3 regions of the Bradyrhizobium ingae genome follow, and region 2 is predicted to be linked to each of the others. Evidence: predicted binding sites of a transcription regulator. Region 2 holds the regulator's gene; each other region holds the start of a gene.
The links. Region 2 encodes LexA, which represses DNA repair genes until DNA is damaged. Its sites were predicted from a motif close to TGTTCNNNNTGTGTTCNG; they were not measured.
Positions count from the first base shown of each region.

Region 1: a site for LexA is predicted at 4,413-4,430, ahead of ACV1FX_RS18835 (ATP-dependent Clp protease adaptor ClpS). Genes of this name have one in related genera too.
Region 3: a site for LexA is predicted at 2,641-2,658, ahead of ACV1FX_RS11830 (ribonuclease T2 family protein). Genes of this name have one in related genera too.

Region 1 covers NZ_JBVUBB010000011.1:169,899-179,815, forward strand. Annotated here, with positions in the region: gene ACV1FX_RS18815 (enoyl-CoA hydratase) at 1-690, opposite strand, end outside; gene ACV1FX_RS18820 (TetR/AcrR family transcriptional regulator) at 778-1,437, opposite strand; gene ACV1FX_RS18825 (HlyD family secretion protein) at 1,528-2,796, shown strand; gene ACV1FX_RS18830 (MDR family MFS transporter) at 2,738-4,357, shown strand; gene ACV1FX_RS18835 (ATP-dependent Clp protease adaptor ClpS) at 4,463-6,184, shown strand; gene ACV1FX_RS18840 (GntP family permease) at 6,221-7,675, opposite strand; gene ACV1FX_RS18845 (patatin-like phospholipase family protein) at 7,679-8,695, opposite strand; gene serA (phosphoglycerate dehydrogenase) at 8,884-9,917, opposite strand, start outside.
Region 2 covers NZ_JBVUBB010000004.1:387,780-397,696, reverse strand. Annotated here, with positions in the region: gene ACV1FX_RS09070 (ComEC/Rec2 family competence protein) at 27-2,306, shown strand; gene ACV1FX_RS09065 (hypothetical protein) at 2,314-2,751, opposite strand; gene lexA (transcriptional repressor LexA) at 3,340-4,038, opposite strand; gene ACV1FX_RS09055 (molybdopterin molybdotransferase MoeA) at 4,215-5,426, opposite strand; gene ACV1FX_RS09050 (hypothetical protein) at 5,654-5,830, shown strand; gene ACV1FX_RS09045 (hypothetical protein) at 5,932-6,165, opposite strand; gene ACV1FX_RS09040 (HAD family hydrolase) at 6,306-6,935, opposite strand; gene ACV1FX_RS09035 (alpha-hydroxy acid oxidase) at 6,945-8,078, opposite strand; gene ACV1FX_RS09030 (S41 family peptidase) at 8,374-9,711, shown strand; gene ACV1FX_RS09025 (bifunctional diguanylate cyclase/phosphodiesterase) at 9,834-9,917, opposite strand, start outside.
Region 3 covers NZ_JBVUBB010000006.1:169,762-179,678, forward strand. Annotated here, with positions in the region: gene ACV1FX_RS11815 (outer membrane protein) at 1-377, shown strand, start outside; gene ACV1FX_RS11820 (cold-shock protein) at 450-665, opposite strand; gene ACV1FX_RS11825 (23S rRNA (adenine(2030)-N(6))-methyltransferase RlmJ) at 916-1,776, opposite strand; gene ACV1FX_RS11830 (ribonuclease T2 family protein) at 1,902-2,594, opposite strand; gene ACV1FX_RS11835 (hypothetical protein) at 2,699-3,166, opposite strand; gene ACV1FX_RS11840 (hypothetical protein) at 3,348-3,653, shown strand; gene ACV1FX_RS11845 (DUF3617 domain-containing protein) at 3,691-4,227, shown strand; gene ACV1FX_RS11850 (ATP-binding protein) at 4,448-5,836, opposite strand; gene ACV1FX_RS11855 (response regulator) at 5,857-6,585, opposite strand; gene ACV1FX_RS11860 (MarR family winged helix-turn-helix transcriptional regulator) at 6,582-7,124, opposite strand; gene ACV1FX_RS11865 (branched-chain amino acid aminotransferase) at 7,468-8,550, shown strand; gene hisS (histidine--tRNA ligase) at 8,763-9,917, shown strand, end outside.

The DNA of each region.
Region 1 (9,917 bases), on a different contig from region 2:
CTGAGCGAACTGCTCGCCTTCGACCGTCATCTGGGCAACCAGCGCTTCACCGTTGCGCATCAGCCGCTTGGTCGCGATCAGCGCACCGGCAGGCTGCATTGCGAGGCGCTGCGCGAGCGCGGCGGCCTCGGCGTCGAGCTTGTCGAGCGCCACGACGCGGTTGGCAAGGCCCCATTCGAGCGCGGTCTTCGCCGGCACGGCCTCGCCGAGCGCGAACATCTCGTAGGCACGGACGTGACCGATGCGCAGCGGCATCAACAGGCTCGAAGCGGCCTCCGGCACCAGCGCCAGGCTGACGAAGGGCGTCGACAGCAGCGCATCGTCGGCGAGCACGACGAGATCGCAATGCAGGAGCATGGTGGTGCCAACGCCGACGGCGCGGCCCTGGACGGCCGCGACCAGCGGGCGCGTGCAGCGCGCCAGCGACTGGATGAACCTGATGACGTTGCGGCTGCCCTCGGATTTGCCCGTAGCAACGGCAGCAAACTCGCCGACATCGTTGCCGGCCGTGAACATGTCACCCTCACCACGGATCAACAGCACGCGGGCCGACGGATCGGTCTCGGCGCCCTCGATGGCATCGGCGAGCTTGCCGTACATCGCATCTGTCAGCGCGTTCTTCTTGTCGGGGCGCGCGAGGGTCAGCGTCAGCACGCCATTGGTCGTCTCGGTCCGGACATGCTCCGTCATGGGACGGCTCCTCTCAGTCATCTGTTGCGCAAGAAAATTTGGTCTGAATACTCTTGAGGCCGCGAGCCTGTAAAGTTGTGTAGGGCGTCACGTCGCCGGGGCGCGACAGCCGTCCAGGAAAAGAGCGGCGGCGGTGCGGACGCGGCGCTCGATCTCCTTGCGCGGTGGCAGCGGCACGCCACCATAGATCGCGGCGCGCTGCGGCGCCGAGACGGCCATGCCTATCAGCATGCCCGCGGCCTCCTCCACATTGTCAAGCACGAGGCGGTCCGCCTTCACCTGGACGCGGAGCCAGCGCGCCAGCGCAGCCGCCGTGCGCGCAATGCCATTGCGATAGAAGGCGACGGCAAGGTCCGGAAACGCGGCAGATTCCTGGAGCACGATGCGTTGCAGAGCGACGACCTCCGGATCGAGCGCGAGGTCGGCGCAGGCGAGCAGCGCCGTGGAAAGAGCCTCGGCAATGTCGGCGTGATCGATGCCCTTGAGCTGGACGTCGGAGAGCTGCCGGTCGAGCCGGTCGGCAACCATGGCCTCGAACAGCGCCGCCTTGGCCGGAAACAGACGATAGAGAGTTTTGGTGGAAATGCCGGCGCGGCGGGCCAGCTCCTCGGTGCTGGTGGCGGCGTAGCCATTCTCGGCAAAAGCGTGCCGTGCGGCGTCGAAGATGATCCGACGCGTCTCGGCGTCGTCGCGCAGTGGCGGCCGTCCACGGGAGCGGCATTCGCCGGAAGATTTTTCCTGAGCCATGTTTTTAGATGATGCCTGTCATTCCATTGACAGTTTTCAAGTTAGTCCTATTTTGGAAACCGTCAAGTTTCCTAAATCAGGGAGCCCTCCATGACCGCCCACACCAGCCCATCGAAAATCGAAGCCATAGGGATTCCGGCCGGCGTGCCGGAGGGCCTGCTGCCTGCCGAAACGGCGCCCGTCCGCGCCAGAAAGCTCAACCTTCGCAAGCTGTTGCTGGCCGGCGCCGCGGCTGCCGCGCTGGCCGGCGCGAGCTGGTACGGTTACGATTACTGGACGGTGGGCCGCTTCCTCGTCTCCACCGATGACGCCTATGTGAAGGCCGACAACACCACCATCGCGCCGAAGGTCAGCGGCTACCTCGTCGCGGTCGCGGTCGCCGATAACGAGCAAGTGAAGGCGGGGCAGGTGCTGGCCCGGATCGACGACCGTGACTTCAAGGTCGCGCTCGACCAGGCCCGCGCGGACGTGGCCGCCGCGCACGCGACCATCACGAGCAAGGAGGCGCAGCTCGAAGTTCAGCAGGCGGTGATCGCGGCCGCCAGGGCGACCATCGACGTCGACACCGCAACCAAGACCTTCGCGAGCCAGGAGAACAAGCGCTACACCGACCTCGCTGCGTCGGGCTTCGGCAGCGTGCAGAATGCGCAGCAGGCGCAGGCGCGCGATGCCGGCGCGAACGCCGCGATCGAGCGCGACACCGCCAATCTTGCCTCCGCCCTCAAGCAGGTCGATCTGCTGAAGGCCGAGATCGTGCAGGCCAGGGCCGCCCTCGCTCGCGCGGAAGCCGTGCAGCGCCAGGCCGAGCTCAATCTCGGCTACACGATGATCGTCTCCCCGATCGACGGCGTGGTCGGCAACCGCACGCTTCGCGTCGGCCAGTTCGTGCAGGCCGGCACGCAGTTGATGTCGATCGTGCCGGCCGACGGCGCCTATGTGGTCGCCAACTTCAAGGAGACCCAGCTCACCAACGTGCATGCCGGCCAGACCGTCGACATCGAGGTCGACATGTTCCCGGGCCAGGTCGTGCACGGCCATGTCGATTCCATCGCACCCGCGAGCGGCCAGGAGTTCGCGCTGCTGCCGCCCGACAACGCCACCGGCAACTTCACGAAGGTGGTTCAGCGCATCCCGGTCAGGATCGCGCTCGACAACGAGAACGCGCCGTCGATCGCGCTGCGTCCGGGCATGTCGGTGATCCCCAGGATTGCGACGCGTTCCAGCGCGCCCGCCGCGTTGGCAGCCAGTGTCCCCAAGACTAATCAGACCAAGGCAAACCAGACCTCCGGAGGGTCGCGCCATGTCCAACAGCCTCACAATCCCGGCACCCGCACGCTCGATTCCGGCCGCGACGCCTGATCGCGTCGCCACCGACCCGAACCGCGCCAGCGCCACGATCTGGATCGCCGTCTTCGCGGCGATGATCGGCGCCTTCATGGCGATCCTGAACATCCAGATCACCAACGCCTCGCTGCTCAACATCGAGGGCGGCATCGGCACCGGCGTCGACAACGGCTCCTGGATCTCGACGTCCTATCTGATCGGCGAGATCATCGTCATCCCGCTCACCGACTATCTGTCGCGCGTGTTCTCGTTCCGCAACATTATCCTGAGCTTTGCGACGCTGTTTGCGGCATTCTCCGTCGCCTGCGCCTTCACCCACGACCTGCCCTCGATGATCGCAATGCGCGGCTTGCAGGGCTTCTTCGGCGGCGTGCTGATCCCGATGGCCTTCACGCTCGTCTTCACCAAGCTGCCCAAGGGACAACAGCCGATTGGCCTTGCGATGTTCTCGCTCGCCGTGACCTTTGCGCCTGCGATCGGCCCGACCATCGGCGGCTATCTCACCGAGAATTATGGTTGGCAGACCATCTTCTTCGTCAATGTCGTGCCGACCGCGGCCATGGTCACCATGCTGTTCTTCACGCTGGAGCGCCAGCCCCTTCAGCTAGGCCTGCTGCGCGAAGGCGACTGGTTCGGCATCGCCACCATGGCGGTCGGCCTCGCCTCGCTCCAGGCCGTGCTCGAGGAGGGCAACAAGGATGACTGGTTCGGCTCGCCCTTCATCGTGCGACTTGCCATTGTCGCCGCCGTCAGCCTCGCGCTGTTCATCTACAACGAGCTGGTCGTGGAGAAGCCGCTGTTGCGCCTGCGGCTGCTGACGCAATGGAATTTCGGCGTCGGCACGATCGCCGCGGTCTTCCTCGGCTTCGCCCTGTTCGGCTCGGTCTATCTGCTGCCGGCGTATCTTGGCCAGGTGCAGGGCTACAATGCGGAGCAGATCGGCAACGTGCTGGCCTGGACCGGCCTGCCGCAGCTTCTCTTGATTCCTCTGGTGCCGAAGCTGATGCAGCGCTTCGACGCCCGCTATATCGCAACCGTCGGCCTCTTGCTGTTCGCCACGAGCTCCTTCATGAACATCATGATGTCGCTCGACTATGCGGGCGATCAGTTCTTCGCGCCCAACGTCGTGCGGGCGATCGGCCAGGCGCTGACGCTGGCGCCGCTCTCCGCCCTCAGCCTCGGCAGCGTCGCGCCGCAGGATGCGCCCGCAGCCTCCGGCATCTCCAACATGATGCGCAACCTCGGCGGCGCGATCGGCACCGCCGTGCTCGCGACCATCGTCACCAAGCGCGAGCAGTTCCACTCCAACGTTATCGGCCAGTCGGTGACGCTCGGTCGCGAAGAGGTCCGCGGACGCATCGCGCAGCTCACGAACTATTTCATCGGCCACGGCGTGCCCGACCCGAACGCGGCTCATGAGCAGGCCGTCATCGCGCTCGGCAAGCTGGTCAAGCGTCAGGCCCTGGTGATGGGCTTTTCCGACACGTTCGCCGTAATCGGCGTGGTGCTGGTGCTGGCCGCGATCGCCGTGCTGTTGACGCGGCAGGTCAAGGCAGCGGGCGGGCCGGCGCACTAGGCCTTGATCGTCCGTTTTTTGAGCGGCCGTCGCGCTTGACGGCCGCCACTTTTTGTGTTCTTTCTTTGTTCCATTCAAGTACAAGTTGTAGCACGAGTTAATTTCATGATGAGTGATATGCACAGCGATAGCGGGCCGGCCCAGCTTGTAATTCACGACGACGAAGATACGCCGGAAGAATTTGTGATCGAGTTGCTGCGCCGGGTTTTCGGCAAGTCGGAGCGCGACGCGGTCGCGTTGACGACCCGGATTGAGCGGGAGCAGCGAGTCGGTTGCGGTCCCTACCCGCGATCCGTCGCCGATGCGTTGCTCAAATCCGCGCTCCAGCACATTCAATTTGCAGGTCACGGCCTACGGATCACACTCGAGCCGGTCAAGTCGACTTGCGAGCTTTGCGGCAAACCCGAGGCGCACACCGATGTGCGGCTCGGCAGCCGCTCGATCTGGCTGTGCAGCGAATGCATGCGTGCCGCGGTCAACACGAGCAGTGAGCCAGAAGAGGAATTCGAGTATGCCTGCGAGGTTCTGGACCGGCATTTTGCCGGTGTGCCACGCAGCAAGCTCGTCACCACGGTCCGCCAATTTCCGGGACACATGCGCGCAGACGTCCAGGCGGCCATCGATCAACTCTTCAGCTCCGCCGGCCGGCTGTTCGGCATCAATGACGAGCAACGCTACGAGACGTTGTCGATTGCACGGCTCGTGCGCGACGGTCGCCACGCGCAGGCACTTGCGCCGCTCCAGTATTTCGATGTCGACATTGGCGAGAAGAATCCGGTCAAGTGCCTTGATAACGGTCTGTGGCTGTGCACGCAAGGCGACCTCCGCTACGCGGTACTGCTCTGCGCACATCACGAATACGGCCGTGAGTCCGGGATCCGGATCGAAATCGCCGTGCCCACGGGCGCCGCGGGTGCCGTCCTCGTCCAGCGATGCTTCGGCGAGCTGGAGCAGGCCGTGCAGGCCGCGCGCACCTATCGCGGCAAGATCCTCTCGCTCGACGCCGACCGCGACTATCGCGGCCGCTCGCGCGGCATCACCGTACACCGCCTGCCGCCGGTCGCACGCGGCGAGGTGATCCTGCCCGAGCAGACCTTGCGACTGCTTGATCGCAACGTCCTGAGATTCGTCGGCACCCGCGATCAATTGCGTCGGCTCGGCCAGTCGACGCGCAAGGGCATTTTGCTGTACGGCCCGCCAGGCACGGGCAAGACGCATACGATCCGCTATCTCGCGACCCATTTGCCAGGGCACACGACCCTGCTCATTACCGCGGAACAGATAGGGCTGCTTGGCGCCTATATGAGCCTGGCACGCCTCCTCCAACCCTCGATGGTGGTGATCGAGGACGTCGATCTCATCGCCCGCGATCGCGATGACATGGGGCCGTGCGAGGAGTCCCTGCTGAACAAGCTGCTCAACGAGATGGACGGGCTGAAGGAGGACGCAGACATCCTGTTCGTGCTGACCACCAACCGGCCCGAGGACCTCGAAGGTGCGCTCGCCGGCCGGCCCGGCCGCATCGACCAGGCGATCGAAGTACCTCTCCCCGACGAAATCGGCCGCGGCAAGCTGGTTCGGCTCTACGGCAAGGGCCTGCCGCTCGATGACGCCGTCGTCACCGAGGCGGCCCGCCGCAGCGAGGGCACGAGTTGCGCCTTCATCAAGGAGTTGATGCGGCGGCTGGCGCAGGCGAGTCTCGCGCGCGACGGCGGCAATTCCGTCATCTCCGCCGACATCAACGAGGCGATCGACGACATGCTGTTCTCCGGCGGTCGCCTCAATGCGCAATTGCTCGGCGGCGCGCAGGCGATGGCGGCGGGATAAAACCCCGCCACCGATTGGAGCTTCGGTCGCGAGACGTCAGAACGATCCCAAGAGGCTACCCAGCGTGATGACGACGACCAGCGCCAGCAGGGATGCGACGATGCCGACCATCACGATATCCCGGTAGCTCTCGCGGTGGGTCAGCCCGCAGATCGCGAGCAGGCTGACCACCGCGCCGTTGTGCGGCAGGATATCGAGCGTGCCCGAACCGATCACCGCCACGCGGTGCATCAGTGCGAGGTCGACACCGGTCTTCGCAGCGATCTCCACATAGGTCTGGCCGAGCGCATCGAGTGCGATCGTGAGGCCGCCGGACGCCGAGCCGGTCAGTGCCGCCAAAATGTTGGTCGCAACCGCAAGCGACACCAGCGGACCTCCTTCGATTGCGAGCACCCAGTCGCGCACCGTCTCGAAAGCCGGCAGCGCAGCGATGACGGCCCCGAACCCGACCAGGCTTGCGACGCTCAGCGCCGGGAGCACGGAGGCATTGGCGCCGGCATCCATGGTCTGCCGGAGCGAGACCAGCCTCGTCCAGTTCATGGCAATGGCCACGAGGATCGCGGTGGCGAGCGCGACCGAGACCGACCATACGCCCGCGACCGCGGACAAGGACGTGCCGCCCCAGCGCGGCTCGGCCAGATACGAGAAATCCAGCCGCGGCAACACCAATAGCGACATCACGAGATTGACCGCCACGACGACGACGAGCGGCAGGATGGCACTCAAGACCGGCGAGGGTGCTTCGCTGCGACGTCCGTGCCGGATCTCCGCTGGATCGAATTCGCGGGCGAGCGTGGCACGCTCGCGCAGCAATTCATCGTCGACAATGTCCTCGGCCGGCTCTTGCGCATCCGCGCCAAAACCCTCGCCGGCGCGACGGGCCGCGGCTTCCGCCCGCTGCAGCCACCACAAGCCGGTGCCGAGCATGATGAGCGAGGCGATGATGCCGAGCCCGGGCGCGGCGAACGGCGTCGTGCCGAAGAACGGCATCGGGATCGCGTTCTGGATCGACGGCGTGCCGGGCAGAGCCGACATCGTGAAGCTCGAGGTGCCCAGCACGATCGCCGCCGGGATCAAACGGCGCGGGATGGCGGCCGCGCGGAACAACGACTGCGCCATCGGAACGATGACAAAGAAGGCGACGAACAGGCTGACGCCGCCATAGGTGACCAGCGCACCCGCCAACACGACTGCAAGAATCACGCGCCGTTCGCCGAGCCGCTGTGCCATGAAGGCGGCGACCGCCGTCACCGCGCCGCTGTCGTCCATCAGCTTGCCGAACACCGCACCGAGCAGGAAGATCGGAAAGAACTGCGCCAGGAAGCCCGCAGCGCTCGCCATGAATATTTGCGTCAGGTTGGCGAGCAGCGGCTCACCGCCAAAGGCTGCGGCGACGAGCGCCGCGAGCGGTGCGAGCAGCAGGACGCTCCAGCCGCGGAAGGCCAGCACCACGAGCAGGCCGAGCCCGACAAGGATGCCGAGAAGCCCCACGTCTCAACACTCCGCCAGGAGAACGTCGAGATCAGCGGTCGAACGCCGGCCGATGTCATCGCCGTGACGTTCAAGGAATTCGCTCGCGGCCAGCCGCCCCTCGGCACGGAGCATCGAGACAAACTCCCATTCCGCGTTCAGCTTGGAGGAGGCGCCGAACTTCGTCAGGATGTCGCTCTTGATCCGGTGCGTCCGCATCCGTGCCCAGCGCGCGCCCTCGCCGCTTCCGGGATCGGCGGCCTGACGGAGCAGCGCGATCATGCGCAATTCCTTCATCAACGGCGAGTTGAATGAAATCTCGTTGAGCCGGTTGAGGATCTCCGCCGCGCTGCGCGGGTCTTCCGGCCGCTCCGTCGGATTAATCTGCACGAGGATGGTGTCGTAGGCGTCGCTTTCGCGGACCAGCGGCGTGATCGTCGGATTGCCCGCGAAGCCGCCGTCCCAATAGGGCTCGCCGTCGATCTCGATGGCGCGGAACATGGTCGGAAGGCACGCCGAGGCCAGGAGAACGTCGGCCGTGATCTCTGCGTTGCGGAAGATCCGGCCGCGGCCGGTGCGCACCCGCGTCGCGGTGATGAACAGCTTGATCTCGGAACGTGCGAGGCGTTCGAAGTCGATGCTCTCGCCGAGCACCTTGCGCAGCGGATTGTAATCGACCGGAAGATCGTAGGGCGAGAACAGGCGCGACATAAGATCGGTGAAGACGTAGGCCGGCGAGGTGTCGAGCGTCCAGCGCCCCATCAGGCGATCGAGCGGCGAGCGCTGCAAGGGACTGAATGCCGCGGCGCGCGACACGCGGCGCCAATATTGGTCCAAGGCCTCGCGTGCGCCTTTGGCGCCGCCCGCCGTCCATCCGTCGGCCAGCAGCGCGGCGTTCATCGCTCCGGCGGAGGTCCCGGATATGGCAACGATATCAAGCCAGGTCTCTTCGAGAAGACGATCGAGCACGCCCCAGGTGAACGCGCCGTGCGAGCCACCGCCTTGAAGTGCAAGGTCGATCGGTATGCGGTCTCGGGCCATCGTGTCCGCACTCACGCAACTTAAGCTCAAGTTCGATGAGACTTTAGACGAGACTTGTTAGATCAGCTTTGCCTTCGGCGCCCAGGTAACCACAGGTAGTGTAGAAAGCGAAAGGCGGGCCACGCAACAGCGCAGCCCGCCCGGACGCGTCACAGCGTCGTGATGCGAAAGCCCTCAGCCCGTTCGCCTCAGTGCTCGAACACCAGCCGCGCGCCGATCGTGCCGTCGAGCGCGCGGATCTGCCGGAGCAGCTCGTTCGAATCCTGGCCGCCGAGATCGGCATCGAGCACGACGTAGCCGAGCTCGCCATGCGTCTCCAGATACTGCGCGGCGATGTTGACGTCTCGCTGCAAGAACACCTCGTTCAACCGGCGCAGCATGCCCGGCACGTTGCGGTGAACGTGACTGAAGCGGACACCCGTGGGGCGGAGGTGGAGCTGCACCTCCGGAAAGTTGACCGCGCCCATGGTCGAGCCGGTGACGTAATAGTCGACGAGCTTGCGGGCCACCTCGCCGCCGATCCGCTCCTGCGCCTCTTCCGTGGAGCCGCCGATATGCGGGGTGAGGATCACGTTGCTGAGGCCTTGCAGCGGGCTTTTGAAGCGATCGGCGTTCGAGGAGGGTTCGACCGGGAAGACGTCGACGGCGGCGCCGGCGAGGTGCTCATCGCGCAACGCACGCGCCAGTGCATCGAGATCGACGACGGTGCCGCGGCTGTTGTTGATCAGGAACGAGCCCGGCTTCATCAGCCGCAGCTCGCGCTCGCCGATCATGCCCGCGGTCTCCGGCGTTTCCGGCACATGCAGGCTGACCACGTCGCTCTGGGCCAGGAGGTCCTCGAGCTTCTCGACCGGCTCGGTGTTGCCGTGGCGCAGCTTGTCGGTGCGATCGAAGAAGATCACCCGCATGCCCATCGCTTCGGCAAGCGTCGAGAGCTGCGAGCCGATATTGCCATAACCGATGATGCCGAGCGTGCGGCCCCGCACCTCCCGGCTGCCAGCCGCGGATTTATCCCAGCCGCCGTCATGCGCCGCCACCGAGCGCGGGAAGATCTGCCGCAGCAGCATCACGATCTCGCCGATGACGAGCTCGGCGACGCTGCGCGTATTGGAGAACGGCGCATTGAAGACCGGAATGCCGCGCTTGCGGGCGGCGGGCAGATCGACCTGGTTGGTGCCGACGCTGAAGCAGCCCACCGCGAGAAGCTGGTCGGCAGAGGCGA
Region 2 (9,917 bases):
GCCGTCGCGTATCGTAAGGTGTAGGAATGGCGGAGCCTTCCCGGCCACACCGCTCGCAAGGGATTGCCGGGACATGGCCTGTGGGCCGTGCCGCTTCGGCTGGCGGCCTTGTGCCGGCAGGCTTTGGCGCGTGGTCGTCGCTGGCCGAGACGTTGCGCGGATGGGCCGAGGCGGAAGCCGGCGCGGGGCGGTTGCTGCCATGGGTCCCCGTGGCCTTTGGTACCGGGATTGCTCTCTATTTTGCCGCCGACCACGAACCCGTGCTCTGGGTCGCCGCAATCACGGCGCTGGTGCTCATGGCGGGTGCCGTGCTGTTGCGGCGGAGCCGGTTGTTCGCACCCGCCATCATGATCGCTGCGATCGCCGCGGGTTTTGCGACCGCGACCTGGAAGACCGCGCGCATCGCGCACACCGTGCTCGCAAAGCCGCTCTATTCGGTGGCGCTGTCCGGCTTCGTCGAGACGCGCGATATCCGTGAGCGGACCGACCGCTTCGTGCTGCGGGTGACCGCGATGGAGGCGCCGCGCGGCGATGTCCAGCTCGAGCGTGTGCGGCTGTCGGTGCGCAAGGGCACAGCGCCGGAGGTCGGCAGCTTCGTGCAACTCAAGGCGCGCCTGATGCCGCCGCTCGCTCCCTTACGGCCCGGCAGCTATGATTTCGGGCGCGACATGTTTTTTCAGGGCATCGGCGCGTCCGGCTTTGCGATGGGCGCGATCACGGTCGCCGCAGCGCCCGAGGTCGGCGGCTTGCGGCTGCGCTATGCCGCGATGATGCAGGGCCTGCGCGATGCGATCGACGCGCGCATCCGCGCCACGCTCGACGGCGACAATCGTGCGATCGCCACCGCGCTCCTCACCGGGCGGCGCGACGCAATCACCGAGCCCGTCAACGACGCCATGTTCATCTCGGGCCTGGGGCACGTGCTGTCGATCTCCGGCTATCACATGGCAGTCGTCGCCGGCGTCGTGTTCTTCGCCCTGCGCGCGCTGCTGGCGCTGATCCCGGGATTTGCGGTGGGCTACCCGATCAAGAAATGGTCGGCCGCGGCAGCGCTCGTCGCCGCCGCGTTTTACCTGCTGTTGTCCGGCGCCGAGGTCGCGACCCAAAGATCGTTCTTCATGACGGCGGTGGTGCTGATCGCGGTGATAGTCGATCGCCGCGCCATCACTTTTCGCACGCTCGCCGTTGCCGCGATGATCGTGCTCGCGGTCGCGCCGGAGGCCCTGGTGCATCCGAGCTTCCAGATGTCGTTTGTGGCAACGCTTGGTCTGGTCGCTATGGTGCAGATCGGCATGCCGAACCTGTTGGCCTCGCCGGATCATTCCACGACTGCGCGTATCGCGCTCTGGGGTGGCCGCGAGCTCGTCATGCTGCTGATGGCCTCGCTGATCGCAGGGCTTGCGACCACGCCCTATGCAGCCTTTCATTTCCACCGCGTCACGCCCTACGGCGTGCTCGCCAATCTCGCGGCGATGCCGGTGGTTTCCGCGTTGGTGATGCCCGCCGGCCTGCTCGGCTTGATGGCAGCGCCGTTCGGGCTGGATGGCGTGTTCTGGTGGCTGATGGGGATCGGCATCGACTGGATGGTCGTTGTGACGCGCTGGGTCGCGGCATTGCCGGGCGCGGTTGGCCGCGTCACCGCGTTCGGGACCGGTCCGCTGATTGCCGCCAGCTTCGGCCTTATCGTGGTGGGCCTGTTGCGCACGCCACTGCGCTGGACGGGCGCCATCGTGCTGGCGCTTGCAATTGGCTGGGCGCTGCACGTGCGCCAGCCCGACGTTCTGATTGCAGGCGACGGCCACAGCGTCGCGGTGCGCGGCAGGGACGGCCAGCTGCACCTGATCCGAACCGGCAAGGACAATTTTCTTCTCAAGGAATGGCTTGCGGCCGATGCCGATCCGCGCAGTGTGACTGATGCGTCGCTCACCGACGGTGTCTCATGCGACGAGGCCGGCTGCGTGGCGTCACTCGCCGATGGTCGTCTGGTTGCGCTCCCGCTGCGTGTCGATGCGCTGGCGGATGATTGCAGCCGCGCCGCGCTGGTCGTGACTGCAAAGCCTGCAGCAATCGATTGCGCGGCGATGGTCGTGGATCGCGACCGCCTGAAGACACAAGGTGCCCTTGCGCTCTCGCGCGAGGGCGACGGTTTCACGTTGCAAACGGTGAAAGCAAGGGGCGCAAACCGCCCTTGGTCGCCGGCTGGGGCCGGCGATAGCGATTTCGAGCTCAACCTCGCACCGCGGCCGGCCACTCCGCGCAGCAAAGATGCTACGCCGTCGGAGGCCGACCTGCAGGCCGAGGAATGAAGACGCGTCAGCCGATCGGCAGGCGCGTCGTGGGCGTCGGGGTCGTGTGCTGTTCGACGGCGGGCTGCTCTGTCTTCTCGCCGAGCGGCTGCGTCACCGGCAACTGCAGAACCGTGGCACGCTGTCCTTCGACGAGCTGCGTCACCAGCACGTAGTTGCCGTCTGGGAATTCGATCGCATCATGATGACGATCGGGAATGTGCGGATCAACCTTGCCGAATTTGCCGACGCGCGAATTGACGGTGCGCGTCCAGATCCAGCGATTGTCGTAGCGGACGTTGTCGGCGAAGGCGAGCTCGGTGCCGGGCAGGAGGCAGACGGCAACCGAGAGATCGCGCTCCGACGCAAATCCACGCGTCGAGGTGCCGCGGAAGGTTGTCGTGACGATCGTCTCGCCGACTTGAGCGGGGCGGGTCGCAACGGCATGCAGGCTGTAGTCACACATCGAAGTGCTCCTCATGCGAGATAGCCGGTCCGCGCCCCCCGGAGGCGCAGGCCTCTATCAGAGTGGAAGCCTTCGAGTGTATCGCGTTTGTGGGCAAATCTGCGGCCCGACTGCGCGCCGCCCGATCACTTTATCTTTCCCGGCAAACCAGGAACAAAGCCTCTCGCTACTAGTCTATCTTGGTTCACACCATTCACTCGCACGAGTTTTCATCAGCGGCCGGCAGGAGCGGAGTACCCCGAAGAAGGACAGCTCGCCCTGCGGCGCAGGTGCGATCGCATTGTTGGCGTTGCGGCATGGCGCACTGGTCGCCGCGTGCTCCGTCTTGCGGACGGAATGGTGGTGTTGCGCTGCGTCGCTCGTGGATGTCGAGCGATCAAGGCCGCCGAGATCACGCTCAAAATCTCTATCGCCGGGCTGTTTCCCTGCATCATAAACAGCGCCTTCGCGCCTGCGGTGCTCGAGGATCTAGCTCTGCGCAGGCGCGTGACAATCGCGTGGAGAAACGAAAACGCCGTCGTCGCGGAGCGGACAATCCATCCGCGCCGTCTTGTCGATCGATCACCGGCCGGCCGCCGGAGAGGGCAGTCAGTACTTCCGGTACAGGCCGATCAGCTTGCCCTGAATCTTCACCCGGTTCGGCGGCAGGATGCGCACCTCATAGGCGGTGTTGGCGGGCTCCAGCGCGATCGACGCGCCGCGGCGGCGGAAGCGCTTCAGCGTCGCTTCCTCGTCGTCGATCAGTGCCACGACGATGTCGCCGGTATCGGCAGTCTCGTTACGCTGGATCAGCGCCATGTCGCCATCCAGGATCCCGGCGTCGACCATCGAGTCGCCGCGTACTTCGAGCGCGTAGTGCTCGCCCGAGCCGAGCATGTCCGGAGGGACGCTGATGGTGTGGCTGCGGGTCTGTAAGGCCTCGATCGGCGTGCCGGCCGCGATCCGTCCCATCACGGGCACGGCGACCGGACGCTCGCCGTCGTCAACCGGAGCGCTTGTGCTTCGTACCTTGCCGAGATTGCCTTCGATGACGCTCGGCGTGAAGCCGCGGCGGCCGGCACCTGCGGCCTGAAGTTCGGGCAGCTTGATGACCTCGATGGCGCGCGCGCGGTTGGGTAGGCGGCGGATGAAGCCGCGCTCTTCCAGCGCGGTGATCAGGCGGTGGATGCCCGACTTCGAGCGCAGATCGAGCGCGTCCTTCATTTCGTCGAAGGAGGGCGGCACGCCGCTTTCCTTGAGGCGCTCACTGATGAACCGCAGAAGCTCGTATTGTTTGCGCGTTAACATCTTGACCAAGTCCCCCGGTTGACGTCGTTCGATTCCGAGACGCAAGATTCAGCAGAACCCGCTAGATGCTCGAAACAAATCATGAACGGACACTATATGTTCGATATGTGTTCCGCAACCACTTAATTTTGTGTGAACGCCGCCAAGGTTCGCGCCACGGACGAATCAGATTGCGTTCACACGGGAAGCCGCAACACCTCGCAAGGCGTGCCTGCTTCGGCTTTCGGTGCGAACGGCGCCCGCACGAGAAGTCCCTGTGCCATAGCGAGATTCGCAAGCAGCGAGGAGTCCTGGTGGTTGACGGGAACGGCCACGAGCGTGCCGTCCTCGCGCTCCTCGAGCCGGGCGCGCAAGTAATCCTCGCGGACGTCGTTAGGCCCGACGTCGCGCCCGAGCACGGCGCGCTCGCGGCGGTGATGAACGCGAGAGCGGCCAGCAAGAGCGCGAATCAAGGGCACCATGAACAGGAAGCCGCAGACATAGGACGAGACCGGATTGCCGGGCAGGCCGATCACCCGCATCGCGCCGAGATGGCCGTGCATCATCGGCTTGCCTGGCCGCATCGCGATTTTCCAGAACGCCATCTCGAAGCCTTCGGCTTGAAGCGCCGGCCTGACCAGATCGTGGTCACCGACAGAAGCCCCGCCGGTCGTGATCAGGATGTCGGCGCCGCTCTCGCGGGCCCGGCGGATGCCGGCGGTGGTCGCCGCAACGGTATCGGCGGCAATGCCGAGATCGATCGTTTCTGCGCCCTCGGCCCGCGCCAGCGCGTGCAGGGCGTAGCCGTTGGAAAAAACGATCTGGCCCGCGGCCGGCGTCGAGCCCGGCATCACCAGCTCGTCGCCGGTCGCGAGAAGCGCGACCCTTGGCCGGCGGCGGACGGCAAGCTCCGGATGGTTCATGCCGGCGGCCAGTGAGAGGTCGCGTTCGGTCAGCCTGGCTCCCTGTCGCAGGAGCACGTCGCCCTCGCGGAAGTCGACGCCGGCGGGACGGATGTGCCGTCCGGCGATCGCTGCCTCCTTGATCGTGACGCGCTTGCCGTCAGCGACCGTGTCCTCCTGAATCACCACCGCATCCGCGCCGTCGGGCACCACGCCGCCGGTGAATATCCGCACCGCCTCTCCAGGGCCAACCGATCCCGCGAACGGCCGCCCGGCCGCGACCTCGCCGATCACGGTGAGCTCTGCGCCTGCCGCTGCCGCATCGGCCGCGCGCACCGCATAGCCGTCCATCGCCGACATCGCCTGCGGCGGCTGCGTACGCCGCGCCGCGACGTCGTGCGCCAGCACGCGATGGTAGGCCGCATCCAGCGCGACCATCTCCTCCGCCACGGGCGCGACGCCCGCAAGCACCGCGGCAAGCGCGTCGGACACCGGCATCAGGGCCACGGGCAAAACTCCTGCTGGGAGAATAATAATGACAGGTCGCGTTGCGTTCTAGCCGAGTGCGCGCATCGAGGCAAAAGGAGGGGGATCCGGAGGCGGAGACGAATTATCCCTCCGGCAGCAGAGGCCGAGGTGCCCTTTGGGACAATATCGTGCCGTCCCGCTTCGGGCTCAGACTTGTTGAGCGCCACTGCATGAAGGCGCGTCAGGAGACGTCCGGGAGAACCCTGATGGCAGAGACTTCAAAGCTGTCGGTTGAAAAGGCGCTCGAGAAGCTGCGCGGCGATGAGCCGCCGAAATCGAGGAGCGCAAAGCTTGACGAGGAGATCGAAGCGCTCAAGGAGAAGACGAACCGGATGCGCGCACAACGGCAGCGTCTCGATCGGCCCCAACCCAAGCGCAGTTGAGTGTGCTTACCTTGGTCGCCGCGCGATCGTCTCGATGACGAAAAAGACCGGAATGACGGTGGCCAGACATGCCACTGCGACGACCAGGCTCACGGCTAGCATCAGGTGGCTCCCGTTTTATTGTCCGGATCGACGTCCGGCGCCTTCAGGCTGTGATCCGTCTCGGGCAGGGGATCACCCTGCGATTTGAGATCCGCCGCCTTGCTGACCAGCTTGGCGGAGAGCTGTGAGTTCGACGTTGACTTGGCGAACTTGAGAAGGATGGAGGCTTGCTTGTTGAAGTAGGTCTTGCCCAACACGATCACGCGTCCGTTGTAGAGAATCCCAACGGGCATATGACTCTCGACGCGCTGATCCGTTCCGGGAACTCTGTACAAAAATACACAGAGTGAGTTGGTTCCACATTTTACTCGAAAAGTTCCTCGAGGCGCATGGAACCGAGTTCTGAGCTACCGCGGCAATATGGGCGTTCTTTTCACAGTCCCAGGGCCTTCAGCGCCTCACTGACGTCGCGAGGCGACGTCACGTGAACTGCGGTCAGCCCTCGTGCCCGCGCGCCTTCGACGTTTTCCGCGAGATCGTCGAAGAACACGATTCGCTGCGCCGGTACGCCGATCGCGGCAACGACATGGTCGAAGGCTTCCGCATCGGGTTTGCGCAGGCCGATGCTGGAGGACAGATAGAGCTCGCGGAAATGGCCAAGCAGGTCGGCATACTCCTTCGAGAAATATTCCACATGCGGCCGATTGGTGTTGGAGAAAACGTAGAGCGGCATGTGCTTCGCGGCACGCGGCAACAGGTTTGCGATGTCGGGCATCTCGCCCGCGAAGATCGCATTCCACCCCTCCAGGAACTGAGCGTCGGAGATTTCGATCTCGAGCGAGCGCCGCAGCGAGTCGAAATAGGCCTCGTCGCTGATCTTGCCGACCTCGTGCAGCCGATAGGCTTCGCTGTCCCGCACATAGCGCGCGACGATGGCCTGCGGTTCGCAGCCGGCATGTCCCGCCCAGCAGGCAATCGCCTTGGAGAAGTCGATGTCGAGCACCACGCGACCGAGATCGAACAGAAGCGCATCCGCGCAGCCGGGAGAGAGGAGGGAGGTCATTGCATCCTTTCAGTAGCGGTAGGGCTCGATATCCAGCAGTGGAAACGCGCTGAATACGTTTGGTGCGTTGGTAGCGGTCGCCGCATGCAGGCACGATGCGTTCACCTCGGCAAACGAAGTGGACCCGAGCAGCCCGAGACAGCGCAGCACTTCGTCTTCCAGCAGCTCCAGCATCCGCGTGATACCGGCTTCGCCGGCCGCGGCCAGGGCCCAGCACTGCAGGCGCCCGATGCCGACGATATCTGCGCCCATGGCGATCGCCTTGACGATATCGGTGCCGCGACAGAAGCCGCCATCGACCATGATCTTCGCGCGACCCTTCACGGCATCGACGATCTCCGGCAGCACATGCATGGTGCCACGGCCGTGATCGAGCTGGCGGCCGCCATGGTTGGAGACGTAGATCCATTCGACGCCATGGTCGAGCGCGATCAGCGCATCCTCGGCCGTCGCGATGCCTTTGATGATGAGCGGGATCTTGAACTTGTCCTTGATCAGCTTCACCGTCCGCCACTCCAGGCCCTTCTGGTAGTCGCCGCCGGTGGCGCGCAGCCGGCTCTCGCGAACATAGCGCTTGGCGATGTCGCGTTCGCGACGGCTGTAATGGGCGGTGTCGACCGTCAGGCAGAATGCGGCGTAGGAATTTTTCACCGCGCGGGCGACGACATCCTCGACGAAGGCGTCATCGCCACGGACATAGAGCTGATAGAAGCGGAGCGCATCGGGAGCTGCTTCCGCGGTCTTCTCGAGGCCCGGGTCCGACACCGAGCTCAGCATATGCGCCGCGCCGAAGGCGCCGGCACCGCGTGCAACCGAGGCTGCACCGTGCGGATCGAAGATTTCGAGCGCGCCGACCGGCGCCAGCACGACCGGCAGGCGCATCTTGCGGCCGAACTGCTCGACGGAACCGTCGACGCTGCGCATGTCGCGCAGCACCCGCGGGCGGAAGGCGATCTCGTCCAACGCCATGCGGTTGCGGCGCATCGTGGTCTCGGTCTCGGCGGCGCCGATGATATAGTCCCAGGCATTCTGGTTGAGGTTGGAGCGTGCCTTGCGGATGAATTCGTGCAGGTTCTGGAACGGCTCGTCGCTGGCGCCGAGTTCGACGTTTCGTTGGGGACGGATGCGGGGCGCTTCGTTCATTGTTATCCTCCCGAGAATTTGAAGCCGTATTCCATCGCCTAACCGGTTCGGCGCGCCAAAACCATCCCAAAATCGCATAGCTTGAACGCGTGGCCGGACGGGGCGATTCCCGCCCGGCGCGAAACCGGCCGGCGCACGTTGCCAAAAGTTTAGGCTGGGACGAAGCGATTCTTGCCGGATGCGAGCCCGACGTGGCGGACCGGCCTTGAAGAAAACAGAATGGTATTGTGAGACACGGGCTGGATCGCCATTTGCATGGCGGCTCCCAACCGCCAGCGAAAAGGCCAATCAATCCATGCGGAAAACCCTGCTGTTCCCCCTCGGCGCGCTGACCGGCGCGTGTTTGACTCTGCTGGCGACCTCTCCGCAAGGCGGGCACTGGGTGGCAAGAGCGGCGGCGGGCGCGGATGATGCCTATTCGCAACTGAACCTGTTCGGCGAGGTGTTCGAGCGGGTCAAGGCCAGCTACGTCGAGAAGCCCGACAACGCCAAGCTGATCGAGGGTGCCATCAACGGCATGGTGACCTCGCTCGATCCGCATTCGCGCTACATGAACGACAAGGCCTGGACCGAGATGCAGGAGACCACCTCCGGCGAATTCGGCGGGCTCGGCATCGAGGTCACGATGGAGGACGGCCTCGTCAAGGTCGTGGCGCCCATCGACGACACGCCGGCTTCCAAGGCCGGCCTCTTGTCCGGCGACCTCATCAGCAAGATCGATGGCGAGGCGGTGCTGGGCATGACGCTCGAGCAGGCCGTCAACAAGATGAAGGGTCCGGTCGACACCAAGACCAAGCTCACCATCGTGCGCAAGGGCGCCGACGCTCCGCTCGACGTTGCAATCACGCGCGAGATCATCCATGTGCGCCCGGTCCGGTTCCATACCGAGGGCGGTGATATCGGCTATATCCGCGTCACCTCGTTTAACGAGCAGACCACCGACGGCTTGCGCAAGGCGATCGCGTCGATCTCCAAGGATATCCCGCAGGAGAAGCTCGCAGGCTACGTCGTCGATCTCCGTAACAATCCGGGCGGGCTGCTCGACCAGGCGGTCTCGGTGTCGAGCGCCTTCCTCGCCCGCGGCGAGGTGGTATCGACCCGCGGCCGGAACCCGGAAGAGACCCAGCGCTTCACCGCGCATGGCGGCGACCTCACCAAGGGCAAGCCGCTGGTCGTGCTGATCAACGGCGGCTCGGCTTCCGCGTCCGAGATCGTGGCCGGCGCGCTGCATGACCACAAGCGTGCCACGCTGATCGGCACGCGATCGTTCGGCAAGGGCTCGGTTCAGACGATCATTCCGCTTGGCTCGGGCAGCGGCGCGCTGGCGCTGACCACCGCGCGCTACTACACCCCGTCGGGTCGCTCGATCCAGGCGCAGGGCATCGCGCCCGACATCGAGATCCTTCAGGACATCCCGCCGGAGCTGAAGGGCCGTGTCGACACGATGGCTGAATCCCAGATGCGCGGCCATCTCTCCGCAGCCGACGGCAGCGAGCAGACCGGCTCACAATCCTACGTTCCGCCGGAGGAGAAGGACGACAAGGCGCTGCACGCTGCCTTCGATTTCCTACACGGCGTGACCGTGAATGCGGCAGCCGCGAAGCCGGCCCAAAAGGCGGCGGTGCCGAACTAGGCTGCCGTCGTAGGGTGGGTCAGCCGTAGGCGTAATCCACCACTTCTCAAGGCTTGGAAAGCAAAGAGGTGGGTTGCGCTCCGCTAATCCACCCTGCGAATTGCGATGCGAAGGCCTGGCGCCTAGCCAGCCTCCCTGCGGCGGCTTTCGTGGCCGGTCCTCTCGGCAAGACGGCTGCGGTGGAGCGTGAACAGCTCCTGGACCTT
Region 3 (9,917 bases), on a different contig from region 2:
GCCCGTGGGTGTTCGGCGTGGAAGGCGATATCCAGGCGACCGGCGCCGACGATACGTTCGCGCCGTGGAAGTTCTCCAATCCCTGGTTCGGCACGGTGCGGGGCCGCGGCGGCTACGCCTTCAACAACATCCTGTTCTACGGCACGGCCGGTCTTGCCTTCGGTGAGCTGCGTGCGGAGACTTTTGGCTGGTCGGAATCGCACACCACGCTGGGCTGGACCGCAGGTGTCGGCGCCGAGTTCGGCATCGCGCAAAACTGGAGCGCCAAGATCGAATATCTCTTCCTCGATCTGTCCTCGAGCCAGTTCGCGATCACCGGCGTATCCAACGGCTATAGCGCCAGCGTCGTGCGCGCAGGCGTGAACTATCACTTCTGATAGCTAAAGAAGAAAATACCGGACCTAAACCTCCCGGCCTCGCGGCCGGGATTTTTTTGCGTCAGTCTTCGCCTAAGAGAGGATCACCAGGTTGACCGCCTTCGGTCCCTTGCCCTTCTTGTCCGGCTCGACTTCGAAAGTGATGCGCTGTCCTTCGGTGAGGTCCTTCAGTCCCGCCCGCTCCACCGCGGTGATGTGAACGAAGACGTCGCGACCGCCATCGTCCGGCTTGATGAAACCGTAACCGCGCTCGCCGTTGAAAAACTTAACCGTGCCCGTCATGGCCATCGGGACTCCTCCCCCGCATTGCTCCTCCGCCGTGATGCAGACACGCATCTCGGCATGACCGGACATACGAGCCCGGGAGCTGGCCACCCTTGGACGGACGTGTCAGTCCGCCTGGATCCTTCTGAGGCCTTCACTCCGCCGCAACCATTCGCGGAAGCGGAACGTAAAGCCAGTCACTGGACACAGCATAATACGGTTCTTTGCAGATTGACTACCGTTCATGCATAGTTTTCCCAATAGGTGTACTACTTTAGGGCTTTGGTACCTCCAGGCGAAAGCGTGCCGCGCCACCCTGGCCGAGCGGCTTTTCAAGCTCCGGCAAGATGGTCTTGAGTTCGCTCTGCAGCGTAAAGGGTGGGTTGACGATCAGAAGCCCTGTCGTGGCGAGTGGTGCCTCGGTACTTTGCGGTGCGACGCTGAATTCGAGCCGCAGGCATTTGCCCTGAGGTTTGGCCGCGGCTGCGGCCTGTGCCACCGCTTGCACGAGCGCATCGGTGGCACGCCTGGACTTGGCGGGATACCAGATCACATAGATGCCGGTCGGCCACTTGGCGAACGCTGCCGAGAAGGCTTCTCCGAGCCTTTCGAATTCGTTCTTGGCCTCGAAGGGCGGGTCGATCAGCACCAGACCGCGCCGCTCTTTCGGCGGCACGAAAGCCGGTAGCGCGATCCAGCCGTCGAGATCGACGACGCGGGCCTGTGTGTCGCGGCGCAGCACATCGATCAGCGCCTTGCGCGCTTTCGGCTCGAGCTCGCAGGCGACGAGACGATCCTGCGGCCGCAACAGTCCACGTGCGATCAGCGGCGATCCGGGATAGGTCTTCAATTCGCCGCGCGGATTGAAGGCGCGGACGATGTCGAGATAGGGCTTTGTGAGAGCGGCGACCTCGTTGGACAGGCGTGCCTGCATGATGCGGGCAATGCCGGTCAGCCATTCGCCGCCGCGCCGTGCCTCGTCGCCCTCGAGGTCGTAGAGGCCGGCGCCGGCATGGGTGTCGATGACGCGGAATGCGGCCGGCTTGTCCTGGAGGTAGGTCAGGATGCGCGCCAGCACGATGTGCTTGATGACGTCGGCAAAGCTGCCGGCATGAAAGGCGTGACGGTAGTTCATCGGAAGATCTGCAGCTCGTTGGAGAGGATGCGCAGCATCTTCTACCCGTCATGGCCGGGCTTGTCCCGGCCATCCACGCGCTTCATCTCGGCGCAAAGCCGGGCATGACGGCAACTTGAGTCCAACTACCCGCCGCGGATCGGCGGCATCGTCACCTGGTCTCGGCGGCAGGCGCGGCGGTCGAGCTCCTCACAGGAGCGGAATTGCAGGTCCTTGTTCAGGCAGATGCGCACCTCCGACAGCCGTGTCCGGTTGCACGTCACCGAAACGGCCGAGCTGCTCAGCCCCGGATTAGCCTTGATGAAGGCCTCCTCGACATCGGCGGGCGCCACGGTCTTGGCCTGCGACAGATCGAGATACTCGGCCGGAATCTTGATGACAGCGCGCGCTTTCCGGATGGTCTCGAAGTAGTTGCGGTCCGACAGCCCCGAGCAGGTGCCGTGCTTGTCCCATTCGTTGAAGATCAGTCCTGGTGCCGGCATCAGGTCGAGCATGGAGGAGACGATGTTGCGGTTCAGCCGCGGCGCCGGCCGCTGGCAATATTCCGGAAAACCGTTCTCATATTGCGGCCACAGCCCGTGCACCACGAAGGCGTAGGGCCGTCCGCCGCACTGGATCTGGGAGCGGCCGCCGCGCTCGGCTGCCTCCTCGCAGAACGACGGCGACCACGACAGCGACAGCACGTAGAAATCGAATTCGCCGGGCGCATTCTGCCGCCTGTCCTGCGCCACCGCGCTGCCTGCGAGCGCAACGAAGCTTGCGGTGAGCGCAAGGGAGATCAGGAAACGGGACAGGGAATGCAATCTGGAATAAAACATGGCGACGCCCTTCAACTAGACTGTGCAAAAGAGCCTAGCAGCCAGCGAGAACATTTCAAGAACAAAATTGGCGCCGCCCGCTTTGGCGCGACGATTCGCCCAGATCAGGGATTTGCCGCCCGGCAGACCGGATTGTAGGCCCAGTTGCGGTCGAGGCCGACCACGCACCATTCGACGCCCTGGCCGAAGCCGGCAAAGCCGCCGTCCTCGATGATCGAGAAATGCACCTTGCGCACCTTGCCGTCGCTGAGCATGGCCTCGCCCGTGCAATAGCGGCGCGGGATGTTGTCGGACTGCCAGGGCCGGAAGGCGGTTTCGTGGATGCCGGCGAAGCCCGTGATCTTCAACGACGAATTCCAGAACGAGCTTTCCTTCTCCCAGAACTGGGTGGCGATCGTCGGCAGCGCCTTGTCGCAATCGGCGACGCGGCCGTCATAGCGCGGCCCATCCAGCCAGAAGTTCAGCTCCAGCGGATTGGCGGCCTTGGCCTCGGTCAGCGACAGCGCCCCCAGAATGAGGCCGAATACCGCGGCAAAGCGGAGCGATTTCAGGGAGGTGGCGAGGTCGCGCATGGGCAATCCAGGAGACATGGTTGCAAGCATCGGACCGTGCCGCGAAGGTGGGGAGAGGTCAAGTGCAGCGCGGCAACACTCGGCGACGAGTTGCACGCAACCTCGTGTCCGGCGGGCGTTCCGTTCTTTTCAGCGCGTCCGCGGCACCGTAAAATGACGCCAGCCAAACGGAGTGACGGGAATGCGAATCATTGCGGCCGCGAGCCTTCTTGCCAGCCTGGTTGTCTCGGGATTGCTGGCGGGCGCGCCCGCGCGCGCCGACATCCTTCCGGTGCCGCCGTTCAAGGGCAACGACACCGGCGGCATCATCGCCTATTCGATGGCGACGCAGGTCGATGCGCGGCAGATCGCAGTCGACCACTGCGCCCGTTACGGCAAGGTGGTGAAATTCCTCGCCGTGCAGCCTTATGACGGCGGCTACATTTCCTTCGCCTGCCGTTGGGTGCCGTATGGCGCAGCCGAACAGCCGCTGCGCACGCTATACTGATCCATTAGACCGCAAGCGACGATCGGGAGCGTGGCGCATGACGCGACAGCCTGTAGTTTTCTGCGCGAGCCTCCTCGCGCTCGCGATGTCGGCGACGACGGCTGCACATGCGGTGGATCTGCCGGTGCGCAAGGCCGGCCTCTGGGAGATGAAGATGCTCCGGTCCGGCGGGGCGATGCCGGAAATGACCATGCAGCACTGCACCGACGAGAACGTCGACAAGGAGATGAACAACAACGTCTCCCCGATGGCCAAGCAGATCTGCGCCAAGCAGGACATCCAGAAGACCGCGACCGGCTATGTCAGCGATTCCGTCTGTAACGTCGCCGGCACCACCACGACCTCGCATGCCGAGATTACCGGCGACTTCAACACCGCCTACACGGTGAAGAGCACCGCGCACATCCAGGGCGGCGTTGCCGGCGCTGCGGGGCGAGACGCGACCACGACGATCGAGGCCAAATGGCTCGGCCCGTGCAAGGCGGACCAGAAGCCCGGCGACATCGTGATGCCCGGCGGCTTCAAGATGAACGTCAAGGACGCCGCGAAGCTGAAGGACCTGCTGCCGAAGTAGGTTGGTGGCCGCAGCGCAGCCGGTGTCTTCGCTCGCGCTGAGAGGATTGGGGTGTGGGGCTGCTTCCGCATTCACGGACAGAGTTGGACTCGCGGCGCGTCCCCGTCACCCGAATTCGATCTGCGATCGAACATAGCCGAAGCTCTGCTTCGGCGTCTCTTACGAACGGCCGCCGAAGGCGGCCTATGCTCTCCCCGCGAGCGGGGCGAGGTAAGAAAGGCTACACCGGTATCCTCACGCTCGCCCGCAAGCCTCCCATCGGACTGTCGCCGAGCGTGATGTCGCCGCCATGCGAGCGCGCGATGTCGCGGGCGATCGCCAGCCCCAGGCCGGTGCCGCCTTCGTCCTGGTTGCGGGCGTTGTCCAGTCGCAGAAACGGCTTGAACACCTCCTCGCGCAGATGCGTGGGGATGCCGGGCCCGTCGTCGTCGATGGTGACGGTGAGATAGCGGTGATCGCGCTGGCCGGTGATGGCGATCGTCTTGCCGTAGCGTGCCGCGTTGGTGACGAGGTTGGCGAGACAGCGTTTGAACGAGGCCGGCTTCACCGTCACCACGGGCAGGCCGTTGAATGCGACAGTCGCGGTGTGGCCGTGGCGCTCGGCATCGCTGCGCAATTCCTCGAGCGCCTGCGCCATGTCGGTCGGCTGCGACTGTTCGCCGGAATCGCCGCGCGCGAAGGCGAGGTAGTCCTCCAGCATCATCGACATCTCGTCGACGTCCTTGCGCATGCCCTCGAGTTCGGGATTGTCGCCGATCAACGCCAGCTCGAGCTTGAAGCGGGTCAGGATGGTGCGCAGATCGTGGCTGACGCCGGCCAGCATCGCGGTGCGCTGCTCGATCGAGCGCTCGACGCGCGATTTCATCTCCAGGAACGCCATTGCGGCGCGCCGCACTTCCCGCGCGCCGCGCGGGCGGAAGTTGGGCGCATCGCGGCCCTTGCCGAAGCTTTCCGCAGCGTCGGCGAGCTTCAGGATCGGTTTGATCTGGTTGCGCAGGAACAAGACCGCGACGATCAGCAGGATCGACGAGGTGCCGACCATCCAGAACAGGAAGATCTCCGAATTCGAAGCATAGGCTGCGCTGCGCTGCGCGAATACGCGCATGATGGCGTCGTCGAGCTGAATGCGGATCTCGACGACGTTGGAGCGGCCGACCGTGTCGATCCAGAACGGGCGCCCGATCTGGCGGCCGAGCTGCACCGAGAGCGTCTGGTCGAGCAGCGAGAAGAACGGCTTCGGCCCTGGCTGCGGCATGTCGCCGGCGGGCAGGAAGTCCACCACGAGGCCGAGGCGCTGCTGGGCGATGCGCCTGATCTGGTCGCGATCCTTGTCCTGCGGATAGCCCTTGTAGACGTCGATCAGCGCGGCGATGTCCTGCACCACCGCGGCCGACAATCTTCGCGTCACCGTGTTCCAGTGCCGCTCCATGAACACGAAGGCGACGACCGATTGCAGCACCACCATCGGCACGATCATGATCAGGAGCGCGCGGGCATAGAGGCCGGTCGGCATCCACCCCTTGAACGCATTGCCCATCCAGCCATTGGCCGCGGAGACGCGGTCGGCGGCGCTCCTCAGCAGCGTCAGGCCGGTGTCGATCGTGCTCATCGGTCGCGCTTCACTGCTGCTTACGGCGAGGCTACCAGCCGGTAGCCGATGCCGCGTACCGCCTGGAGGAACAGGGGATTGGCGGGGTCATTCTCGATCTTGCGGCGCAGGCGGTTGATCTGCACGTCGACGGCGCGCTCGTTGACGCTGCCGTTGCCGGTCAGCGCGGCGCGCGGCACCGTCTCGCCCTGACTGTCTGCCAGGATGCGCAGCATCTCGCGCTCGCGGTCGGTCAGGTGGATGACCTCCTCGCCCTGGCGCAATTCGCCGCGATCGAGATGAAACACGTAAGGGCCGAACGCGATCTTCTCGATCGTGGTGACCTGCGGCGGGGCGGTACGCTTGAGGATGTTGTTGATGCGCAGCGCAAGCTCGCGCGGCTCGAACGGCTTCGCCACATAGTCGTCGGCGCCGATCTGCAGGCCCTCGATACGGGCTTCCGCCTCGTGGCGGGCCGTCAGCATCACGATCGGCACCGAGGATGATGTCCGGATGAAGCGGGCGAGGTCGAAGCCGGTCTCGCCGGGCATCATGACGTCGAGGATCAGCAGATCGAAATGCAGGCCCATGAGCTTGGCGCGGGCATCGCCGGCGCTGGCTGCGGTCGAGACGCGGTAGCCTTCGGCGGCGAGAAAGCGCGACAGAAGATCGCGGATGCGGCGGTCGTCGTCGACGAGGAGGATATGAGGGGCGTCGTCGGCGGGCTCCACCGGCGGACGGGCGAGCGTGGCAGCGAGCGGCACGGTCACTCCTTTGTGGCTTGGTTGACGGTGGCGAAGATCGTCTCCAGCACCTTGTCGGGATCCTCGCGGTCGATCATGGCGCGCAGGAAGCGTTTCACGGTCTCGGCGTCCTGCGGGCCGATCTCGGCGAGCGCCCGGTTGATTCGCGTAGTCTGGAGCCCGGCGAGCTTCTGCACCAGCGTCTCGCCCTTCGGTGTCGCATAGAGCAGGCGCTGACGGCGGTCGTTATCGCCGGTCTTCTGCACGATGTAGCCCTCATCGAGCAACTGCTTGAGCACGCGCCCGAGCGACTGCTTGGTGATGCGCAGGACATCCAGGAGATCGGCGACCTTGAGGCCGGGATAGCGGTAGACGAAATGCATGACGCGGTGATGGGCCCGGCCGAAGCCGAACGCCTCCAGCTCCTGGTCGGGATCGCCGACGAAATCGCGATAGGCGAAGAACAGGAGCTCGATGATATCCCAGCGCAAATTGCCCGCATCGCTGGCCGCCGGCTTGGTTTCGGCAGCGTCGGGGGAGGGGCTCGCTAAATTTATGTCAGGCATATTGACGTATCTTTGGTTCAATGTTACAAAACGATCGATCCGGACGAAATTTTAGATCACTTCGTTCGGGATGACGTTATCCAAAGCGGCCGGGGGAGTGCCGGACAGGCAGCGCCGACCGGACCAGAACTACCGTGCGATTGTCGAGCGGCATATCGGCAAAACATACTGGACTTCCGTCCTCCGCAAAAGCATGTCCTGTCGCGACATGCTGGCCACGGGAAACCGGCCGTAACAAGGCTGGTCACGGTCGGGGTCCAGACCTGGTTAGTTTATCAAGCCCGAAAGAGGCAGGCCGGCGCAATTCCGTGCGCCGATTGCGACAGCGGGAGGCAAGGGAAAAATGAGTCTGAAATTCGAAATCCAGCCTGCCACCAATGCGACCTCCGAGACGGAGCGCACGGCAAAGCTTGCCAACCCTGGCTTTGGCCGGGTCTTCACCGACCACATGGCCGTGGTTCGCTACAGCCAGGCCCAGGGCGGTTGGCATGGCGCGCGCGTCGAAGCCCGCAGCAATTTCCAGCTCGATCCGGCCGGCGCCGTGCTGCACTACGCCCAGGAGATCTTCGAGGGCCTGAAGGCCTACAAGCGCGACGACGGCGGCGTGAACCTGTTCCGCCCCGATGCCAACGCGCGACGCTTCAAGAGTTCCGCCGAGCGCATGGCGATGGCGCCGTTGCCCGAGGACGTCTTCATCGAGGCGGTCGAGCAGCTCGTGCGGATCGACCGCAGCTGGATTCCAGGCGGCGAGGGCAGCCTTTACTTGCGGCCCTTCATGATCGCCAATGAGATATTCCTCGGCGTGAAGCCGTCGGCGGAATACATCTTTGCCGTCATCGCCTCGCCGGTCGGCTCCTACTTCAAGGGCGGCCCTGCGCCGGTCTCGATCTGGGTGTCGGAGAACTACACGCGCGCGGCGGTCGGCGGCACCGGCGCCGTGAAATGCGGCGGCAACTACGCCGCAAGCCTGCGTGCGCAGGCCGAGGCCATCGAGCGCGGCTGCGATCAGGTCGTGTTCCTCGATGCGGTCGAGCGCCGCTATGTCGAAGAGCTCGGCGGCATGAACATCTTCTTCGTGTTCGACGACGGCTCGCTGGTCACCCCGCCGCTCGGCACCATTTTGCCGGGCATCACCCGCGACTCCATCATCGCGCTCGCCAAGGACGCTGGCACGGTGGTGCGCGAGGAGCCCTACGCGATCGACCAGTGGCGCAAGGATGCGGCCAGCGGCAGGCTGAAGGAAGCCTTCGCCTGCGGCACGGCGGCCGTCATCTCGCCGATCGGCAAGGTGTGCTCGGCGAGCGGCGACTTCCTGATCAGCGGCGGCGCAGCCGGCCCGGTCGCCATGGGGCTGCGCAAGCAGCTCGTCGACATCCAGTACGGCCGGACCAACGACCCGCACGACTGGATCCGCAAGGTCTTTTGATCGCCGGCGGCAGGCTATCTTCCCTTCTCCCCTTGTGGGAGAAGGTGGCGCGAAGCGCCGGATGAGGGGTTCTATCCGCGCTTAGAGGTGTAAAGCTAAGCGCGCGGATAGAACCCCTCACCCGGCTTCGCTAAAGCGAAGCCACCCTCTCCCACAGGGGGAGAGGGTATACCGCCCGGGTTCCCGCGGCGTACATCGGATGCCACGCCGCCATGAAGGAAAAACCCAAAAAACCCCAGAAACTGAAGGCGCGCCTGCCGCGCGGGCTGGAGGATCGCGATCCCGCCGCGATCAAGGCCACGCGCCAGATGGTCGAGAAGATCCGCGCCGTCTACGAGCTCTATGGTTTCGAGCCGGTGGAAACGCCGGCCATGGAGTATACCGACGCGCTCGGAAAATTCCTGCCGGACCAGGACCGCCCGAACGAGGGCGTGTTCTCGTTCCAGGACGATGACGAGCAGTGGATCTCTTTGCGCTACGACCTGACCGCGCCGCTCGCGCGTTACGTCGCCGAGAACTTCGACACGCTGCCAAAACCCTATCGCAGCTACCGCGCCGGCTACGTCTTCCGCAACGAGAAGCCTGGCCCCGGCCGCTTCCGCCAGTTCATGCAATTCGACGCGGATACGGTCGGCGCCCCCACACCGGCCGCAGATGCCGAAATGTGCATGATGGCGGCTGATACAATGGAAGCGCTTGGTATCGAGCGCGGTTCCTACGTAGTGAAGGTGAACAACCGCAAGGTGCTCGATGGGGTGCTGGATGTTGTCGGCCTTGGAGGCGTGGAGAATGCTGGCAAGCGCCTTATCGTCCTGAGAGCGATCGACAAGCTGGATCGCTTGGGTGTTGAGGGCGTCAAGCAACTGTTGGGGAGCGGTCGCAAGGACGAAAGCGGAGATTACACGAAGGGCGCTGAGTTGCTGCCCGAGCAGGTCTCTCGACTAGTCGAGTTTATCGACATGGCTGTTAAGACTTCGAATGATCTAGCTTCCGGGAAGGGGAGTGAATTCTTAGCCCCACAGAATATTGATCAAGATGCGTTTTTGATTCCAGACCAAGGATCATTTTACGCCGGATCACCGATCTGCATGGAGGGGTGGGACGAACTTGAATACATGCGAACTCTATTTCGCAAGTCGGGCTATGGCGTTGATCAGATCCGCATCGACCCCTCCGTCGTCCGCGGCCTCGAATACTACACCGGCCCCGTCTACGAGGTCGAACTCCTGCTCGACACCAAGGACGAGAAGGGCCGTCCGGTTCGCTTCGGCTCGGTCGGCGGCGGCGGCCGTTATGACGGCCTCGTCTCGCGCTTCCGCGGTGAGCCGGTGCCGGCGACCGGTTTCTCGATCGGCGTATCGCGGCTC